Regions from separate parts of the Sporosarcina sp. AD_1 genome, predicted to be linked through region 3. Evidence: riboswitches for the same ligand, from Rfam matches in the RefSeq annotation. Region 3 holds a riboswitch; each other region holds the start of a gene.
The links. A riboswitch is a leader RNA that binds a small molecule or an ion and turns the genes downstream of it on or off. The one in region 3 is predicted to bind cobalamin.

Region 1: it holds a riboswitch for cobalamin, as region 3 does, so the genes downstream of both, ACSW3C_RS10525 (ribonucleoside-diphosphate reductase subunit alpha) here and ACSW3C_RS09840 (ABC transporter substrate-binding protein) in region 3, are expected to answer to the same signal.
Region 2: it holds a riboswitch for cobalamin, as region 3 does, so the genes downstream of both, ACSW3C_RS07710 (ABC transporter substrate-binding protein) here and ACSW3C_RS09840 (ABC transporter substrate-binding protein) in region 3, are expected to answer to the same signal.

Annotation. Positions count from the first base shown of each region.
Region 1 is NZ_JBPVIR010000004.1:409,486-412,764, reverse strand. Features, by position in the region: gene ACSW3C_RS10530 (erythromycin esterase family protein) at 1-1,066, shown strand, start outside; cobalamin riboswitch at 1,241-1,417, shown strand; gene ACSW3C_RS10525 (ribonucleoside-diphosphate reductase subunit alpha) at 1,597-3,279, shown strand, end outside.
Region 2 is NZ_JBPVIR010000003.1:295,420-298,698, reverse strand. Features, by position in the region: gene ACSW3C_RS07720 (hypothetical protein) at 1-12, shown strand, start outside; gene ACSW3C_RS07715 (phosphotransferase family protein) at 176-961, shown strand; gene ACSW3C_RS07710 (ABC transporter substrate-binding protein) at 1,011-1,277, opposite strand; cobalamin riboswitch at 1,366-1,549, opposite strand; gene ACSW3C_RS07705 (YhgE/Pip domain-containing protein) at 1,659-3,279, shown strand, end outside.
Region 3 is NZ_JBPVIR010000004.1:273,297-276,575, forward strand. Features, by position in the region: gene ACSW3C_RS09835 (FecCD family ABC transporter permease) at 1-824, opposite strand, end outside; gene ACSW3C_RS09840 (ABC transporter substrate-binding protein) at 817-1,797, opposite strand; cobalamin riboswitch at 1,921-2,107, opposite strand; gene ACSW3C_RS09845 (hypothetical protein) at 2,393-2,572, shown strand; gene ACSW3C_RS09850 (hypothetical protein) at 2,569-2,742, shown strand; gene argS (arginine--tRNA ligase) at 2,999-3,279, opposite strand, start outside.

The DNA.
Region 1 (3,279 bases), 140 kb from region 3:
AGGGTTCACAATTGTGGCAGTGGAAGGGGATTGGCCGGCTGCTGCGTCCGTGAACCGCTATGTCAAAGGGTTTGAAGAGAACGAATCCGCGCAAGATGTATTGCTACAATCTTTCGAACGCTGGCCGACGTGGATGTGGGTGAATGAAGAGGTGAGGGACTTCATCGAGTGGTTGAAGCTTCATAATGATTCGTTGCCCGATAAGGAGAAGACAGGTTTTTACGGTATCGATATGTACAGTTTGTATGAATCGATTGATGAGCTGCTTCGATTTTTATCTGAAAATCCGCAATTTGGAGCCGATCTAAACTTAGCAAGACAGGCGTTCTCCTGTTTCGAGCCATATAATCGGATGCCCGAGCATTATGCTCTGTCGACCGCTCATTTTTCCGATGAGTGCATTAGTGAAGTTGCTACGCTGCTGTCATCCATCCGAAGGAATGAAGAGCGTTTTGCCAGTCACCATGAAGAAGATCTGAACGTCACGATGAATGCCCTCGTCGCCAAAAATGCGGAGGCTTATTACCGGGAAATGATGCAAGACGACGCGATCTCTTGGAATACACGCGATTTGCATATGGTAGAAGCCATCAATGAATTAAAGAAATACCATGGGCCTGATGCTAAGCTGATTATTTGGGAACACAATACCCATATTGGCGACGCGTCCGAAACATCTATGAAAGACGACAACATGATCAATGTTGGCCAGCTCATTCGTGAGGAATACGGGCATAACCGCACGTTTGCCATTGGATTTGGGACCTACGAAGGATCAGTCATTGCAGCCGATAGCTGGGGCGCTCCTCTGGAAAGAATGACGGTTCCGCCTGCTAAGTTCAATACTTGGGAAGGGCAGATGCACGCAGCTGGTGCAGAGGATAAAGTGGTTTTATTCACAGACGATAACCGTCAGCTGTTCAATGAATGGATTGGCCACCGTGCCATTGGGGTTGTCTACAATCCAGAATTCGAAGCGTATGGAAATTTTGTCCCTTCGCGTGTTGGCAGCCGATATGATGGGTTTATTTTTTTAGACCAGTCAACTGCGTTATATCCTTTTTGAGCCGTGCAGCTGCTTGCACGGCTTTTAGTTTTATTGATAAAATTAGGTGCAGCCTACCTTAGAAATGTTTCAAGTTAGTAGAAATCCTCTCAAAAAATAATTCAAATTCTTTTTACCTATTTACGATTAAACCACAACATGTTAGGGTAGTAGATGTACATAAAGCACAACATATAGTATTTAACGATAGATTGGTACCGTATTCGGTTTAATAGGGAATCCTTAAATTGGAGCTGTCCCCGCAACTGTACGTGCTGACGACCTGCTGACAACCACTGTGGCAATGCCATGGGAAGGGAGCGGGGAGGAGGAAGCGCAAGCCAGTAGACCTGCCGTCCATCGTGAAGCGACACTTTCTTCGGGGGTTGAGAGGTGGGAGCGAGCGGGTTTTTCGCCTTTCCATCCGAAGGGGGTTCGACCTGATCTGTTTCCTACATACATCCATTAGCGATGTCTCACCGAAAAGGTGGGGCGTCGTTTTTTTTATTCCCTAACATCCTATAAGTAGGAAAGGAGCCAAACTGATGACAATGATTCAAGAAAACACAAAGGTGACTGACATTCTGGCGCAATTGAAGGAGGAATTCGGCGAGGGCCAAATTACTGCTTTGGAAACGGCGAGTGATAAATGGTTGGAACGCCATCCAGGCGGAAGCCAGGAAAACTGGGCAAAAGCAATGGTTTTGGAGGCGCTTAGCAATATTGATGAAGCGTCCACCCATTGGACATTTGTGGCATCCCGCATTTACTTGGACTCTGTTTACGAACAGCAGCGGGCCATTCGCGGCACAGATGTATACGCTGATTTTGCCGGTCACGTTGAAAGGCTCGTCCGACAAGGATTGTATACACCAGAACTGCTCGATCGATATTCTGCAGAAGAGCTGGCCACTATCGGGACATTTATCGAGCCCGAGCGGGACAAGCTGCTTACATATATTGGACTGAAAACGTTAATGGACCGCTACGCGGCTGTTGATTTTAATAAAAAACCGGTGGAGCTGCCACAAGAACGCTGGCTCATCATTGCCATGACGCTTATGCAAAAGGAGACTGATAATCGTCTTGGCAAAATTGCGGAAGCCTACTGGGCGATGAGCAACCTGTATATGACCGTCGCGACACCGACGCTTGCAAACGCGGGCAAGCCGCATGGTCAATTGTCCAGCTGCTTTATCGACACAGTGGACGACTCCTTGCAAGGCATTTACGACAGTAATACTGATATTGCGAATCTCTCAAAATACGGTGGGGGCATCGGGGTCTACATGGGCAAAGTGCGCTCCCGCGGTTCATCTATCAGAGGATTCAAAGGGGCATCGAGCGGCGTCCTTCCTTGGATCAAACAATTGAACAATACGGCGGTAAGCGTCGATCAACTCGGACAGCGCCAAGGTGCCATTGCCGTCTACCTCGATGTGTGGCATAAGGACATCTTCACGTTTCTCGATTTGAAGCTGAACAACGGGGATGACCGCTTGCGTGCACATGACATTTTCACAGGCGTCTGCCTGCCGGATATTTTCATGGAGCAGGTCGAAGCACGCGGAGACTGGCATTTATTCGATCCGCATGAAGTCCGGACGGTAATGGGCTACTCCTTGGAAGATTTTTATGATGAGACAAAAGGGTCTGGATCGTTCCGTGAAAAGTACGAGGAGTGCTCAAACCATCCACAATTGACGAAAGAGACTGTACCTGCGATCGAAGTGATGAAGCGCATTATGCGCAGTCAGCTTGAAACGGGCACGCCGTTCATGTTCTACCGGGATGAAGTGAACCGGATGAACCCGAATAAGCATGAGGGCATGGTGTATTCAAGTAATCTCTGTTCAGAAATCATGCAAAATCAAAGCGCAACACAATTCGAATCGGTCACGCTTGAAGATGATATCGTCGTCACACGATCGAAGCCGGGTGATTTTGTTGTGTGTAACCTATCTTCCATCAACTTGGGACGGGCGGTCCCAGCAGGTGTATTGGAACGGCTTCTTACGATTCAAGTGCGCATGCTCGATAACGTCATTGATTTGAATAAAATTCCGGTCGTTCAAGCACAGCGAACGAATTCTCGCTACCGTGGAATTGGACTTGGCACATTCGGCTGGCATCATTTATTGGCACTTGAAGGAATTCAATGGGAGTCGGAGGAAGCGGTACGTTACGCGGATGAACTCTACGAACAAATTGCCTTTTTGACAATCAAGTCTTCA
Region 2 (3,279 bases), on a different contig from region 3:
AGAGACACTTAATAGGACTTGCTTTTGATACAATAAATGATAGCGGGATCCTGAAATGAATCGGCATGTCGGGTCAAATGCCAGAAACCTGGTGCTGAATACAGAACCCCGGTACAAACGCCAGAACCAAGATCCAGATACCGGTAAAAACAAAACAGTCAGTAGGAGGAACTGCATGACAACGCCATTAACCATAGAAGAGATACCACACGAATTGATTTACATAACAGGGGCCATTCACGACATCCGGTTTCCGAAGCAAGGACATACTTCTGATGTAGGGATTGTGGATGGAGAGAAAGGTCCATATATTATAAAGCGGGCAAAAGAGGAGCTGTTTCGATCTTGGCTCGTGCGGGAGGAGTATGTGCTGCGAAACTTAATGGGTTCGGGGTTGCCTGTGCCTATAGTCTTTGGGAGCACGACGACACCGGACGGGCAATGGCTCGTACTAGAAGTGTTGGAGGGAGAACCGATCCGCTCAGCGCTCTCGCGGGAGACGGATGAAGTGCAGCGCAGTTCCTTGTTGTTTCAGTTCGGCCAGCTGCTCGCCCGTTTGCATTCAGCTCCATGTCCGCGGGGGCTTAAAGAAGAAGGGGACTGGTTGGACCGGCAGCTTGAAACGGCTCAGTACAACGTGCAGCATTATCAAGTCGATGGCACGGCTGAGTTGCTGGAACGGTTAAAGATATCCAAGCCAAAAGCGGTGAAACAGACATTAATTCACGGCGATTGTACTGTTGACAATGTACTTGGTGCAAACGGTAAAGTGACCGGCTTGATCGATTGGAGTGGAGGGGGATTCGGCGATCCCCGGTATGATGTGGCTCTCGCGATCCGGCCGAAACCAGGGATGTTTGAGAAGGCAGAGGACCGGGAGTTTTTCTTTGAGGGGTATGGGTCTCACATCAGCAAGGAAGAGTATTTTTACTTCGCGGATGGGTTGTACGATTTTTTCTAATTAAGGCCATAAGAAAGCCAGGCCCTCACTCGCGCCTGGCTTGTCCGTTTTATTCGAATTTCTCAGGATAGATTGCTTTTGCTAGCAGCTCAACTGCTTCTCCGATGCGTGGTCCTGGTCTTGACATCATATCGCTGTCCAATTGGATGACACGGTCTTCTTTTACCGCCTGTAATGTATCCCAGCCTTCACGGCTTTTGATTTCGCTGACAGGGTCCGGACTATACGACGTAGTCGTGACAATGACGTCAGGTTGTTTGGTAAGAATATCTTCTAAATGATGTATTCCGCTTCTGGTGCCAATGAAAAAAACCACCCAGGGAGATGGGTGGCGACAAACAGATCTATAGCAACAAGTGCCTACTAATCCAATATGTCGTATCTTCCCTTTTTTCCGAAGGAGCAAAATACACATTGAAAAAGCGGGTATCCTGACTTGTGCTTCATTCCCGGTGAGAGCCTTCCCATTCTTTACGAACAGTGGCATATTCTCACTTCGTCCACACTTACAGTTGCGGAAACAGTTCCGGATTTTAACCGGATTCCCCATTCACATAGGTTTCTATGACTCTTTCAATTATTTATTCAACTAGACGATTGTATCATTCAAATTGAAGGCATGGAACAGTGCCATGATTCGGCAGCCGGGAGGAAGGGTATACTTTGGGCGAAATGTGGAAATGGAGAGGGTGGCAACATGCGCAAAAGCTGGTCCATCTATATATCGGATTTAAAAAATTTGAGCCGCAACTGGGTCGCTGCGGTCATTATCGGGGGACTGATCATTCTCCCTTCTTTGTATGCGTGGCTGAATATATATGCTTCGTGGGATCCGTATGCGAACACGGACCGGTTACCGGTAGCAGTTGTCAATGAAGACAAAGGGGCAACCATTCGGGATGAACCGATCGATGTGGGCGGACAGCTTGTCGACACCCTGAAGCATAATCGGGATATGGACTGGAACTTCACAACCCGTGAGCAGGCAATGGAGGGTATTGAATACGGTGATTATTTTGCGGTTTTGATCATACCGGAAGATTTTTCGGAGCGTCTTGGAACGGTTATTTCTGGTGAGCCTGAAAAATCCCAAATTGATTATTACGTGAACGAGAAATTGAACTCCATTGCCCCGAAGATTACAGAAAAAGGGGCCAGTGTCATTGTGGAGAAGGTGAGCAGCCAGTTCATTGCCACTGTAAATGAAGTCATTTTTGACCTGTTCAATCAACTCGGAGTTGAAATTCAAAAAGACTTGCCGGACATTGAGCGTTTTGAAAATTATATTTTTGATATAGAGCAGAAGTTGCCTGCCATTCATGAAACGCTGGTCGGCACACGGAATGATGCAAAGTCGGCACGACAGTTGATTCGCCAGGCGGAAAACAAAATGCCGGCCGCAAAGCAGACAGTTTCGGAAGGGCTGGGCACCATTGACCGGACGCTCGGTTTTTTAAATCAAGCAGAAGCCAGACTAAACGAAATGGCGCCGACCATCCAACAAGATTTAAAAACAGCATCCCGAATATCGAAAGAAACAAATGATTTTCTGACGAAAGTCGGGAATGTCCAAATCGATTTCACAGAATTGGACCAAGCAAAAGAACGAGTGGATACCCGAATGACAAATGCCATTGGAAAAGTGGATGCCATTCAGGCAGATCTAGTATGGCTCCGTGATATGGCGGCTGGATCAAAACCAACTGAGGAAGGGGAGAGCGTCCCGGCAAATCCAGAACGCGATAAACGATTGCAGGATGCTATTGACCGGACAGGGGAAATCAAAGCCCTCATGACAGAAGCGCAAACGAATGCACGCGCATTGAATGGGCTTGTGGAAAGCAAGGAGCAACAAATGAAACAAACGCTTGCTGACCTTCAAGATATCTCAGGCCGTGTTTCCGTTCGCCTCGATCAGTTTATTGCCGAATATGAGCAGACAATCGAACCGACCGTGCGAAGCGAAGTGAAACGGGCGAAAGCCACATTGCAGCAAGGACGGTCCATGCTCGTTGAAATTCAAACGACCATTCCGGAGGTGGAACTCGTCCTATCCAGCACCTCTACTCATCTGGAGGACGGACAGGGCATGCTCGACCAAGTGATGGCGGAATATCCTTATGTCTCGGAAAAGGTGAAAAGCTTAGCGAATAGGATCAGGGAAGTAAAAGGCGAAACGGATATTAATGAAATCATTCAGCTACTGCAAAATGACCCACAGGCAGAACGGAGCTTTTTCGAAGAGCCCATCGTGTTGAATGAGAATAAATTGTTCCCCATCAAGAACTACGGCACTGGGATGACGCCGTTTTATACGG
Region 3 (3,279 bases):
AAATGACGGTGATCCGCTCCCCATAGCAGCCTTGTCATATGAGGGACAACGAGTCCGACGAAGCCGATCGTTCCGGACACCGCCACAGCAGAACCCGTTAAAATGGAACCGCCTATGAGAATCATAAATTTGCGGCGACGAACGTTGACGCCCAAATGATGCGCCCGCTCTTCGCCGAACAGCATGGCGTTCAGCTCTCGCCGGTTGAGCCAGAGGATGAAAGAGCCAATGATAACGAACGGCAGCACCATAACGATATATTTCCAGCCGCGCATCGACACGCTTCCTAACAGCCAGCCGATAATTTGCCGCAGCTCTTCCCCTGTCAGCGCAATCATTAGGGACAGAACCGAGCCGAGGAACGACCCGAAAATGATGCCCGTCAAGATGATCGTCTCCATCTTCATGGAACGGTCGACGAGTCTCGCAAATCCGAGAACAAGGAACATCGTTACCGCGGCGCCGACCATGCTAAAGATTGGCAACGTATACGCGCCCAGCATCGGAATGGATAAGCCAAAAAAGAGTGTCACAACCGCACCTACCGAGGCGCCGGATGACACTCCGAGGGTGTATGGATCGGCTAGCGGATTTTTCAGCAATCCTTGGAACGCAGCGCCCGCAATGGCAAGCGATGCACCGACAAGGCCAGCCAATAGGACACGCGGCATGCGGATTTTCCATAGGATATTCGTTGCTGTAGTATCCGACGAATCCCAGAACGTGCTCAGTGGCACTTTCACGGTTCCGATGGATACACCGAGCCATACCGCCACAGCCAGTGTGGCGGCACTCACGATGTAGGCGATGCCTGTTTTATTCACCGAACGCCTCTGGATAAATGGCTTTAGCCACTTCTTCCAGGCCAAGCGCCAGGCGAGGACCTGTCCGGCTCGTCATATTCTCATCAACTTGAATGACGCGGTCTTCTTTGACAGCTGTAATATCGCTGAAGCCGTCGCGGTTTTTCACGCTCTCCACGATATCCGGCACATAGCTGTACATGACGATGATGACGTCAGGGTTTTGCTTCACGATTTCTTCCGGGCTGATCAATGCCCAGCCATCTGCCGTCACAACGTTTTCAGCACCGATCATATCAAGCATTTCCTGCATGAATGTCCCTTTGCCAGGTGCATAAATGTCAGGTGCATCGGATGTTTCAACGAAGACACGCTTCTTTGTCTCGACGTCTTTCGTTTTCGCAACGACTTCGTCCACTTTCGCTTTCATGTCCGCTACGATTTTTTCAGCTTCTTCCGTCTTACCTGTTGCTTCTCCGATCGTGTTGATCGTTTCATATGTCTCTTCGAAGTTCATCGCATTTTTCACGACAAACACTGGAATGCCCGCGTCGCGGATTTGCTGCCAGCCTTCTTCACCGGAGCTTTGTCCCATTTCATTCGCGAACACAACGTCTGGGCCCATGGCAATAATCTGCTCGACATTGAATTGCATGCCGCCGACTTTTTCCTTTTCCAGTGCCTCTTCCGGATAGTTATCGAAGTCAGTAACTCCGACAATTTCATCATTCAAACCAAGAGCGAAAAGGATTTCTGTGTTGCTCGCTTGCAAGGAAACAATTTTCTTAGGTGCTTCCTCAAATGTAATTTCATTGCCAACCGCATCGGTCAATGTCACCGGGAACGCAGGAGCTGCCTGCTCGGCATCGCCAGCTGTCTGTCCACTTGTTTGCTCTGTTGCATCCTCTTTCTTCGGCTCATCCGACGTGCCACATGCCGTCAAAAGCAATACGGCAAATACAGCCGTCAACCAAAGCTGCCAAAACTTCTTCATTCTGTCTTCCTCCTATTGATTCCAAACAAAAATCCCCCGTCATATGAACGGAGGACAACGTCTAGTAAAAATTCGGCCGCGCCAAAGCGCACCGACTCTTCACCAAACCTATCCTCGTAGGGTTGCGGGTGATTCACAAAGGCAGGTCTCCTGGCTCGTACTTCAATCGCATACCGCGCCTTCCCGGATCAGATCCAGTGGCATCAGGCGGATAGCTCGCACTTACAGTGGCGGGACCGCGCCGGCTTCGAACCGGCTTCCCTTTTAACCCCGTCGTTGATGGCGGGGCACCTTCATGTTCGGATATGTAATTGTGTACGCAACCATTATACTATAAAACATTTCCTTGTCGATAGACGGAAAGTTGGAGAGGGATTTGCAAGTGTTGAGGAATGACGAGTTTCCTGTGTTTGTGGTGTGGCTTACATTCTGAGAACGGAGCGGCTGGTACGCGAAGAGGATTACGTAATTGGAAAGCTGATGGCGCGCTGAATGCACTTCACAATTTAAGGGGTTTCGGTTGTAGACTTGATACTGCGAGCATGCCTGGTGTGGAAGTGAGGGCGATTTATATTTGGGGCCGGGTGGATTTCATATGGCGAGGAAAACATACGAGCTGTATGGAACCGGATACGAGCGGTTACGAATTTATTGGAGAGGTTCGGAAGGAAATACGAGCGGTCGCAAGTCGAATACGAGCGGTAAAAAATTTTTACGAGAGGTTCAAAACGAGATTCGAGCGGTTACAAAGTTATTCGAGAGGTTGGAAGCGTGATTCGAGCGGTAAATGAAACATACGAGAGGTTCGGAAGCAAATACGAGCGGTTCGAAACGTGGTACGTCGGGTTACAAAATTCCCCTCAGCTGGCTGGACAAGATTCGAGCGGTCGCAAGTCGGATACGAGCGATAAAAAATTATTACGAGAGGTTCAAAACGTGATTTGAGCGGTTGCAAGTTGGATACGAGCGGTAAAAAAATTATACGAGAGGTTCAAAACGAGATTCGAGCGGTTACAAAGTTTTACGAGAGGTTCGAAACGTGATTCGAGCGGTAAACGAAATATACGAGAGGTTCGGAAGCAAATACGAGCGGTTACACAAATATCAAGCAGTTACGTCCTACATTCAAAGGTCCCCGTTCAGATGAATAACAAAACAACCCCCGCCTCTCCCGCGGAACCGGGAAAGACGGGGGTTTTCCTTACATTCTTTCAGGCGCTGCGACGCCGATGAGTTTCAAGGCGTTGGCAACTGTTGTGCGTGTTGCGGTGACGAGGGCCAGACGGGCTTCGGATAGGTCGCGGTTGTCTGGGTCGAGCACTTTTTCTGCGTTGTAGAAGCTGTGGAAGGTAGCCGCCAGCTCCTGGATGTATGTTGCGATGCGGTGTGGCGAGCGCAGGCGTGCTGCGTCCGCGACGACTTTCGGGAAGTCGCCGATTTTCTTTAGCAGTTCAACTTCTTTTTCCGACTGCAGCAAGTCTA